Regions from separate parts of the Enterobacter sp. RIT637 genome, predicted to be linked through region 1. Evidence: predicted binding sites of a transcription regulator. Region 1 holds the regulator's gene; each other region holds the start of a gene.
What was found. The regulator PurR, encoded in region 1, represses purine synthesis genes. The targets are predictions, from matches to a motif close to CANGCAAACGTTTGCNTG.

Region 1 (3,275 bases):
GCCGCAACAACCGAGCCCAGACCGAAAAATGCGCCATGGTTCAGGCTGGTCAGAATACGCGACAGCATCAGGGTGGTGTAATCCGGCGCAATTGCGGAGAGCACGTTGCCCAGCGTAAAGATCACCATTAAAAATATCAGCGCATTGCGACGTGCGCGGTGCGACAGCAGCAGCGTCATCAGCGGGGCCCCGACCATCACGCCGATGGCATAGGCGCTAATTAACATCCCGGCAGCAGGAATAGAGACGTCCACGCCGCGTGCGATAACAGGCAGTAACCCCATGGGGGAGAATTCAGTGGTGCCAATCCCAAAAGCGCCAATCGCCAGGGCCAGCAGAGGAAAATTGATTTTCATGAGTCAACTCCGGATGCCGTGTCATCAAGCGACACAGAACAAAGAAGTCAAAAGCATGACATCAATCACAAAATTTGAGAAGTTAACATTTTGGCAAAAGATTTTTGCCGGAGAGGTAACAATAGGAAGCAAATGAGGAGGGAGAGGACTCTCCCCCCCGCGTAAATCAATGCAGCGCAGCCGTCAAACCACCGGCAACAATCAATGCCAGCACGATAAAGGTGGTCACCAGCGAAAACTTCAGATCGGAACTCATCAATTTTTCTCCTTTTAATCACCCCACGAAAAGTGAGCTTGCTCATTTTTACACAGTTTACGTCAAAAATCTTCCTGGATTTAAACTGATATCCACTTTAGCTCTTCCCCTTTTCATCAAGATAGGACAAAATTCCACGCTAAATTTATTAGCGTACCGGCCATTGACCCCCTCCTGACGTCCTGTGTCGTTTTCCCGGCGTGTCGCAACTCAAGATTGCGTAATAAGGGTGAGAGAAGGCAAACGTTTACCTTCAAGTTTTTCAGGAGTTTAGGATATGGTCTGGAGTGACATTGAATGGCAACAATAAAAGACGTAGCAAAACGCGCAAACGTTTCCACTACAACCGTATCACATGTAATTAACAAAACCCGCTTCGTCGCGGAAGAGACGCGCAACGCCGTCTGGGCGGCGATCAAGGAGTTACATTACTCCCCAAGTGCGGTTGCGCGCAGCCTGAAGGTGAATCACACCAAGTCGATTGGCTTGCTGGCGACCAGCAGCGAAGCGGCCTATTTTGCCGAAATCATCGAAGCCGTTGAGAAAAACTGCTTCCAGAAAGGCTATACGCTGATTCTGGGCAACGCGTGGAACAGCATCGAGAAGCAGCGCGCCTACCTGTCGATGATGGCGCAAAAGCGCGTCGATGGCCTGCTGGTGATGTGTTCTGAGTACCCAGAGTCCGTGCTTTCTATGCTGGAAGAGTATCGCCACATTCCGATGGTGGTGATGGACTGGGGCGAAGCGCGCGCGGATTTCACCGATTCCGTTATCGATAATGCCTTTGAAGGCGGCTATATGGCCGGTCGTTATCTGATCGAACGCGGTCACCGCGAGATTGGCGTGATCCCGGGGCCGCTGGAACGCAACACCGGTGCGGGCCGTCTGGCCGGGTTTATGAAGGCAATGGAAGAGGCGCTCATCACCGTGCCGGAAAACTGGATTGTTCAGGGCGACTTTGAGCCGGAATCCGGCTACCGCGCAATGCAGCAGATTGTCTCCCAACCGCATCGCCCGACGGCCGTTTTCTGTGGCGGCGATATTATGGCGATGGGCGCGCTCTGCGCCGCCGACGAGCTGGGCCTGCGGGTGCCGCAGGATATTTCCGTGATCGGGTATGACAACGTGCGTAACGCGCGCTTCTTCACCCCGGCGCTGACCACCATTCACCAGCCAAAAGATTCACTGGGCGAAACGGCTTTCAACATGCTGATGGACAGGATCGTCAACAAGCGTGAAGAATCCCAGTCGATTGAAGTTCACCCGCGCCTCATTGAGCGCCGCTCCGTGGCGGACGGTCCGTTCCGCGACTATCGCCGTTAATCGCTTACGGAGCCAGTTATGCTGGCTCCCGTAGCCACTCCCGATTCAACGTTTCGCTGTCTCCCAGATAATCCAGCAGCCAGGCCATCGCAGGCGATACGTCGTTTTGCTGCCAGGTCAGACAGCAGGCCGCATCCGGGAACGGATTTTCCAGCGTTAGCGCTGTCCACTCGCCGGTATCGATACGCGGACGCGCGAAGTGTACGGGCACCATCGCCACGCACAGCCCCGCAGAAAGACAGGTTGCCGACGATTCCCAGTCAGGGGCCACCACGCGACGCTGGTTGTCCAGCAGCCAGGTAATGCGCTTGGGCAGCGAGCGCGAGGTATCTTCCAGCACTAGCGACGGCCAGTTGCGCAGCGTGTCATCGCTGAGAGGGCCTTCCATTGTCGCCAGCGGATGATCGCTGGCGACAACGCAGGTCCAGCTCAGCATCCCCATATCGCGAAACGCATAGCGTCCCCCAACGGGGATCGCCTGCGTGGCCCCAATCGCCATCTCAACCCTGCCATCCGCCAGCGCGTCCCAGACGCCGTTGAACACCTCCTGGGAGACCCGCAGTTCGACATCAGAAAAATGACGATAGAAATCCACGATCATCTGCCGGGTCCGTTCCGGCTTAACGATATTATCCACCGCGATGGAGAGATGGCCGCGCCAGCCGTTCGCGATCTGCTGACACTGCTCGCGGGTGATCTGCATTTTTTTGATAACAGAACGCCCTTCCTTCAAAAACCACGCGCCTGCGGGCGTTAATTCCACGTCGCGATGACGCCGCTCGAACAGCGGAACCGCCAGCCACTCTTCCAGCTGACGCACGGTGTAGCTGATCGCCGAGGGTACGCGGTGTAACTCCTGCGCGGCACCGGTGAAACTGCCGTTACGGGCAACAGCATCGACAACTTCAAGAGAATAATCTGACCACATGTTCTGCCTGCAAAAAATTTGAATGCACTCGACAAATATTAGCGTTTCACAAGCCGCTTTGCACTCCCTACACTCTGCGCCAACGTACACCTGCCTCCTCAGGAGAATAAAAGAATGCAACCCAGGAAAGGATTTTTAGTCTGGCTCGGCGGCTTAAGCGTGCTGGGCTTTTTAGCGACCGACATGTATCTGCCCGCGTTTGCCGCGATGCAGGAAGATCTGCAAACCCCCGCAGCCGCTATCAGCGCCAGCCTGAGCCTGTTCCTCGCCGGTTTTGCCTTCGCGCAGCTGCTCTGGGGGCCGCTCTCCGATCGCTTTGGTCGTAAACCGGTGCTGCTACTGGGTCTGGCTATTTTTGCCGTGGGTTGCCTCGGCATGCTGTGGGTACGCGATGCCACCTGGCTGCTGGTAC
Region 2 (3,275 bases), on a different contig from region 1:
GCTCATCATCGGCAGAATCCGTCCCTACGGTGTGCCGCCAGACCTGGTAAGGCAGCAGCGTGGACGCATGCTTTTTGACGTAGTAGACCGTTTCAGAATCATTCGCCCAGACAAAATCCGGGGAGATATTCTCCAGCATTTCCGGATACCAGTTCCCCGACTCGAGATTGCGGAAGCGCAGGCCGTACTGTCGGCGAGAAAGATAGTCTTCTGCGAGCGCCATAATGGCGTTATCTGGCGATACCGACATACCGCCCAGCGTATAAAACTCACTGTGAGCGGCACGCTGATTGGCGTCCAGCAGGATTTCCCATTCATCCCATTCGGCACATAGCACCGACTGGCGCTGATAGATGGGGTATTCATTTCCGGGCTCATAGATATGACGGTAGCGATAACCGTTTTTGGTCCAGGGGGCAGACACATCGCGCTGGGGAATACGCTGCACCATTTCGTTCAGCAGCTGGTCCTGCAGCGCCTGCTGGCTGGACATGACCTTGCGGCCATAGTCGTTTTCCTGGTGCAGATAGTCGAGCACGTCTGGCTGGGAACGAGAGTCATCCCGCAGCCAGTAATAGTGGTCTATGCGCGTATCACCATGCGTGGTGATCGCATAAGGAGTACGTCGGGCTTTCGGTGGCATGTCATGATTCTTTTGAGTTTTACACCCTATAAGGTTGGCAAAACACGCGCATGATGCAAGCGAAACATGACCACATCAGATGATTACCCGGCCTGTAACGTCTGTTTTTGCTGCTGAATATCCTGCTCAATGCCCTCACGCACATCCTGAGGGATCTTTAGCGCATCGCCGAGCGCATTCAGATAGCTGCGCTCCATAAAGTGATCGACATCGATAGCCGCGCAGCTCAGAAAATAGAGTTCAAGCGCCTCTTCTTCGTTCTTCACGCTTTGCGCCAGACGCTGGGGATCGAGAGGCTGTTCGATGGCCTGTGCAACCAGCGCTCTTCCCTGCTCTTCCACACCGGCCTCACGCATCTGCTGCTCTATCGCCGCACGCTCTTTGTCATCGATATGACCGTCACTTTTGGCTGCGAATACCAGCGCCAGAATGAGCCGCTCCGTTCGGAGATCGAGCGGTGTAACATGCTCGCCGTATTGCGGTTCACCCTGATGCGCGGTGCGCACTTTGTCCTTGTATTTGTTCCACAGGACGGTACCCGCGATGGCTCCGCCCCCCGCGAGGAGTGCGCCAGTGCCATATTTTGCCAACAGCTTACGCGATGATTTATTGGCGACCAGCAGCCCCGCCAGTCCACCCAGCGCGCCCGGTACCAGAAGTTTGCTGAGCCCTTGCTCACCAGACGACACGCCTTTCTGACCCAACATGGATTGCAATTGATTTAACCAGCCTGACATGATTTCCCTCACTTAACAGTGCATATAGCTCACAGCCTAAGCGAGCCTGTGTCAGGATATGTCTGCCTGCGCTAAAGAAGCGCAAATTGTTGTGCGTTGAAAGTCCCCGTGCGCAAGACAGACGCAAACGTTTTCGTTTATACTGCCCGCAACTTTTTCAGGGGGATTTTTATGACTCGTTTAGGAACCGCGCTGCGACCTGCGGCGACGCGTGTGATGCTGTTGGGCTCGGGTGAGCTGGGAAAAGAGGTCGCCATCGAGTGCCAGCGTTTAGGTGTGGAAGTCATTGCCGTAGACCGTTACGCCGACGCACCCGCCATGCATGTCGCCCACCGTTCTTATGTGATTAACATGCTGGATGGCGATGCCCTTCGCGAATTGATTACGCGCGAGAAACCCGATTTTGTCGTACCGGAAATTGAAGCCATTGCCACCGACACGCTCATTGCGCTTGAGCAGGAAGGCCAGCGCGTGGTGCCCTGCGCGAAAGCCGCAAAGCTGACCATGAACCGCGAGGGCATTCGCCGCCTGGCCGCAGAAGAGCTGGGGTTGCCCACGTCGAGCTACCGTTTTGCGGGCGATAAGGCCGCATTCCTGCAGGCCGTCGAGGAGATTGGCTACCCGTGCATCGTTAAGCCGGTGATGAGCTCCTCCGGTAAAGGACAGAGCTTTATTCGTGACAGCAGCACGCTGGATAACGCGTGGGATTATGCCCAGCAGGGTGGCCGTGCCGGAGCCGGTCGCGTGATCGTCGAAGGCGTCGTGAAGTTTGATTTCGAAATCACTCTGCTCACCGTCAGCGCCGCTGACGGCGTCCATTTCTGCGACCCGATTGGCCACCGTCAGGAAGATGGCGATTACCGCGAATCCTGGCAGCCACAGCAGATGAGCGCCCTGGCGCTGGAGCGTGCTCAGGAGATCGCCCGTAAAACCGTCCTGGCGCTGGGCGGCTATGGTCTCTTCGGCGTGGAGCTGTTTGTGTGCGGTGATGAGGTGATTTTCAGCGAAGTCTCCCCTCGCCCGCATGATACCGGCATGGTGACGCTCATTTCGCAGGATCTCTCGGAGTTCGCCCTTCACGTGCGCGCTTTCCTCGGCCTGCCCGTTGGCGGTATCCGTCAGTATGGTCCTGCGGCATCGGCAGTGATCCTGCCCGAGTTGACCAGCCGGAACGTGACGTTTGATAACGTCGACGGAGCGGTAGGCGCAGGCCTGCAGATCCGTTTGTTCGGCAAGCCGGAGATCGACGGAACCCGTCGTTTGGGCGTAGCGTTAGCCACCGGGCATAACGTTGACGACGCCGTGGCGAGAGCAAAAGCGGCCGCTGCGAACGTCAGGGTAGAGGGATAAAAAAACGGGCCAAAAGGCCCGTTTTTCATGCTGCGATTAACTTACTGTTTCGCACCTTCAACCGCTTCGCGAGCCAGTTTGGTGATGCGATCCCAGTCACCGGCTTCCAGCGCATCCGCCGGCACCAGCCATGAACCGCCGATACACAGAACGCTTTTCAGCGCCAGGTAGTCACGGTAGTTGGCAGGAGAGATACCGCCGGTCGGGCAGAAACGTACCTGAGAGAATGGACCCGCAATCGCCTGCAGCGCTTTGGTGCCGCCGTTGGCTTCAGCCGGGAAGAATTTAAACTCTTTCAGACCGTAATCCATGCCCAGCATCAGTTCAGACACGGTGCTGATACCAGGGATCAGAGGAATAGAACCTTCGGTTGCCGCTTTCAGCAAAGGCTCAGTCAGGCCCGGGCTGATAGCGAACTGAGCACCGGCTTCGGTCACTTCAGCCAGCTGCTGCGCATTCAGAACGGTACCCGCACCGATGATGGCGTCCGGCACTTCTTTGGCGATAGCGCGGATAGCGTCCATCGCACACGCGGTACGCAGGGT
Region 3 (3,275 bases), on a different contig from region 1:
ACGTCACCATGCAGATAATGGCGATCGGCTCTGGCCAGGACTCCCCGCGATTGAGCACATAGCGCGAGAAGATGCCGATGGGGATGACAATCGTCATCACCAGCAGCGAAATACCCGCCACCGCCATGGCGAGCAGATACAGACGGTCCATCCACTTCAGGTAGAGTTCGGACATACGTACTCCGGCTTACTGGACGTCAGCGATGGCTTTCATCAGATCCTGATGCTTGTCGCCATACTGCGCGCGCACCGGCTCTGTGGCCTTGATGAAGACTGATTTATCGATATCGTGGAACTGCACGCCACCGGCCTTCATTTTCGCCAGCGCCTGGTCGTTATAGGCCTGCCAGAGCTTGCGCTGTTCGAACTGCGCTTCGCGAGCCAGCGTCAGGATCTTTTGCTGCTCATCCGCGCTCAGTTTGTCCCATTTCACTTTGGAGTAGAGCAGCATTTCCGGGGTGATGAAGTGGCCGCTGAGGGTGTAGTTTTTGGCGATCGGCATGTAGTTGTGGGCGATAAAGGTTGGCGGGTTGTTCTCCGCCCCGTCGATCACGCCGGTCTGCATGCCGCTATAGACTTCGCTCACGCCCATCGCCACCGAGTTTGCCCCCATATCCTTCAGCGTGGCGAGCGCTACCGGGCTACCCTGCACGCGGATCTTCTTCCCTTTCAGATCCTCCGGCTTCACGATCGGCTCTTTGGTGATCAGGTTACGGGTGCCGGAATCCATCCAGCCGAGGAAGACCAGCTTCGATTTCGGGTTAGCGGTCAGCTTGTCGCCAATCTGCTTGCCAATATCCCCGTCGATCACCTTGTGCATGTGATCCTCATCGCGGAAGACGTACGGCAGCGTAAAGACTTCAATATCCGGCAGGATGGCGGCAACCGGTGCCATGGAGACGCGGATCATGTCGATGGCCCCCATCTGCGCCTGCTCAATCATCTGCTTTTCATCCCCGAGCACGCCGCCGGGGAAGACTTTGATCTCCAGCTTGCCGTCGGTTTGCTGCTTGAGTTTTTCACCCATGTTCTGAACCGCCACCACGTTCGGGTAGCCTTCGGGGTGCACATCGGCAGCTTTGATAGTTTGAGCAGAAGCGGTGCAGGCAAAAGCAGACAGACACAGCGCGGCCAGTAACGGCTTGAGGGTCGTTTTCATCGAGTCAACTCCAGGGTAGTGAGATAAGCGTTAAAACGGTGTTTTAGTTTTATACGTTTAAAAATTAGACTACGGCTGGAAAAGCGGAGGTGAAGCGCCTCACAAAAGCGCGAAAAATTGAAACGATGGTTTGAAATTGTGACGGGTGTTTGTCGGGTGGCGGCTGCGCCTTACCCGACCTACCAAACCCGTAGGCCCGTGCAAGCGAAGCGCCGCCGGGCTACCCCTTACGAATCACATACCGGTACGGCAGCGCGCCCGTTTCCTGCGCCACCAGCTCATGCTCCATAAAGGTACAAAAGCCGGGAATGTCGCGGGTGGTGGCCGGATCGTCAGCGATGATCAGCAGCGTTTCACCGGTCTGCATATTGCGCACGGTTTTGCGCACCATCATTACCGGCTCCGGGCAGCGGAGGCCCTGGGCGTCAAGGGTGTGGTCTGGGCTGGAAAACAGGTCGGTCATGGTCTTCTCGATCAAAATAAAACGGCTGTAGTTTACGCCCGGTTGCCGCCAATGCAAACCAGGTTAACGGTTGCGTGAAAATTAGCCATTGCAAAGTCCCGTCAAAGCAGTATCATGCGGCGGTTTTTATTGGGTTCCCTCACCCCAACGTATAAAAAGGTCACAATATGACGCCGTTTTCTGAATCGCAGCGCGTAAAAGCGTTGTTCTTGCTTTCGCTTTTTCATCTGCTGGTGATCACCTCCAGCAACTATCTGGTGCAGCTCCCGATCTCCATCTTTGGTTTTCATACCACCTGGGGCGCGTTCAGCTTCCCGTTTATTTTCCTCGCGACCGATTTGACCGTGCGTATCTTTGGCGCACCGCTGGCTCGCCGCATTATTTTTTCGGTGATGCTCCCGGCGCTGTTCGTGTCGTATGTCATCTCTTCCCTGTTCTACATGGGAAGCTGGCAGGGCTTTGAGGCGCTGACGCACTTCAACCTGTTTGTTGCCCGTATTGCCGCCGCCAGCTTTATGGCCTACGCGCTGGGGCAGATCCTTGACGTTCACGTGTTTAACCGCCTGCGTCAAAATCACCGCTGGTGGATGGCGCCGACGGCCTCCACGCTGTTCGGTAACGTGAGCGATACGCTGGCCTTCTTCTTCATCGCCTTCTGGCGCAGCCCGGATGCGTTCATGGCCGAACACTGGATGGAAATCGCGCTGGTGGACTACTGCTTCAAGGTGCTTATCAGCATTGTGTTCTTCCTGCCGATGTACGGCGTGCTGCTGAATATGCTGCTGAAAAGGCTGGCAGATAAATCTGAAATCACCGCATTGCAGGCAGGTTAAAGGTTCGCTTTATCAGTTGTGTTAAGATGAGCGAATGAGCCGTTATGGCCGTTTATCGAAAGGAAGAAGTCAATGCGCAATCTGGTTAAATATGTCGGGATTGGCCTGCTGGTTGTTGGCCTTGCAGCCTGTGATAACAGCGACACCAAAACGCCTGCACAGGGCGCGTCCGCAGAGAGCAACGCGACCGGGCAGCCGGTAAGCCTGCTGGACGGCAAACTCAGTTTCTCTCTGCCAGCGGATATGACCGATCAGAGCGGCAAGCTGGGTACCCAGGCGAACAACATGCACGTCTATTCCGACGCAACCGGTCAGAAAGCGGTGATTGTGATTGTGGGTGACGACACCACTGAAGAGCTGAGCGTGTTGTCCAAACGTCTGGAAGATCAGCAGCGTAGCCGCGACCCGCAGCTGCAGGTGGTGACCAATAAGTCTATCGAACTCAAAGGCCACACGCTGCAACAGCTGGACAGCATTATCTCTGCGAAAGGCCAGACCGCTTACTCTTCCGTGGTGCTGGGTAAAGTTGATAACAAACTGCTGACCCTGCAGATCACGCTGCCTGCGGAAGACCAGCAGAAAGCGCAGACTGCCGCAGAAAACATCATTAACACCCTCGTGATTCAGTAATCCTTCACGAGGATGACGTGGCCTCCGGTGCGTGCACCGGGGGCCATTTTTTTAGCCGCCACGTCAGCATCAGCGCCAGCACCACCAGTCCTGCCGCCGCCAGATAGATAACCGGCACACCCGCCCAGGCCATCACCAGCCCTGCCAGCGGCCCGGTGATCCCCAGCGACATATCCATAAACACCGTATA

Region 2: a site for PurR is predicted at 1,501-1,518, ahead of purT (formate-dependent phosphoribosylglycinamide formyltransferase). Genes of this name have one in related genera too.
Region 3: a site for PurR is predicted at 1,682-1,699, ahead of tusA (sulfurtransferase TusA). Genes of this name have one in related genera too.

Annotation. Positions count from the first base shown of each region.
Region 1 is NZ_JAIHAZ010000001.1:461,564-464,838, reverse strand. Features, by position in the region: gene K5E19_RS02260 (MFS transporter) at 1-356, opposite strand, end outside; gene K5E19_RS02255 (YnhF family membrane protein) at 523-612, opposite strand; gene purR (HTH-type transcriptional repressor PurR) at 910-1,935, shown strand; gene punR (DNA-binding transcriptional activator PunR) at 1,952-2,863, opposite strand; gene punC (purine nucleoside transporter PunC) at 2,978-3,275, shown strand, end outside.
Region 2 is NZ_JAIHAZ010000002.1:545,070-548,344, forward strand. Features, by position in the region: gene ptrB (oligopeptidase B) at 1-643, opposite strand, end outside; gene K5E19_RS06150 (tellurite resistance TerB family protein) at 727-1,380, opposite strand; gene purT (formate-dependent phosphoribosylglycinamide formyltransferase) at 1,552-2,730, shown strand; gene kdgA (bifunctional 4-hydroxy-2-oxoglutarate aldolase/2-dehydro-3-deoxy-phosphogluconate aldolase) at 2,772-3,275, opposite strand, start outside.
Region 3 is NZ_JAIHAZ010000027.1:13,966-17,240, reverse strand. Features, by position in the region: gene K5E19_RS22480 (TRAP transporter small permease) at 1-175, opposite strand, end outside; gene K5E19_RS22475 (TRAP transporter substrate-binding protein) at 188-1,159, opposite strand; gene tusA (sulfurtransferase TusA) at 1,380-1,622, opposite strand; gene K5E19_RS22465 (7-cyano-7-deazaguanine/7-aminomethyl-7-deazaguanine transporter) at 1,790-2,455, shown strand; gene K5E19_RS22460 (DcrB family lipoprotein) at 2,528-3,085, shown strand; gene K5E19_RS22455 (MFS transporter) at 3,090-3,275, opposite strand, start outside.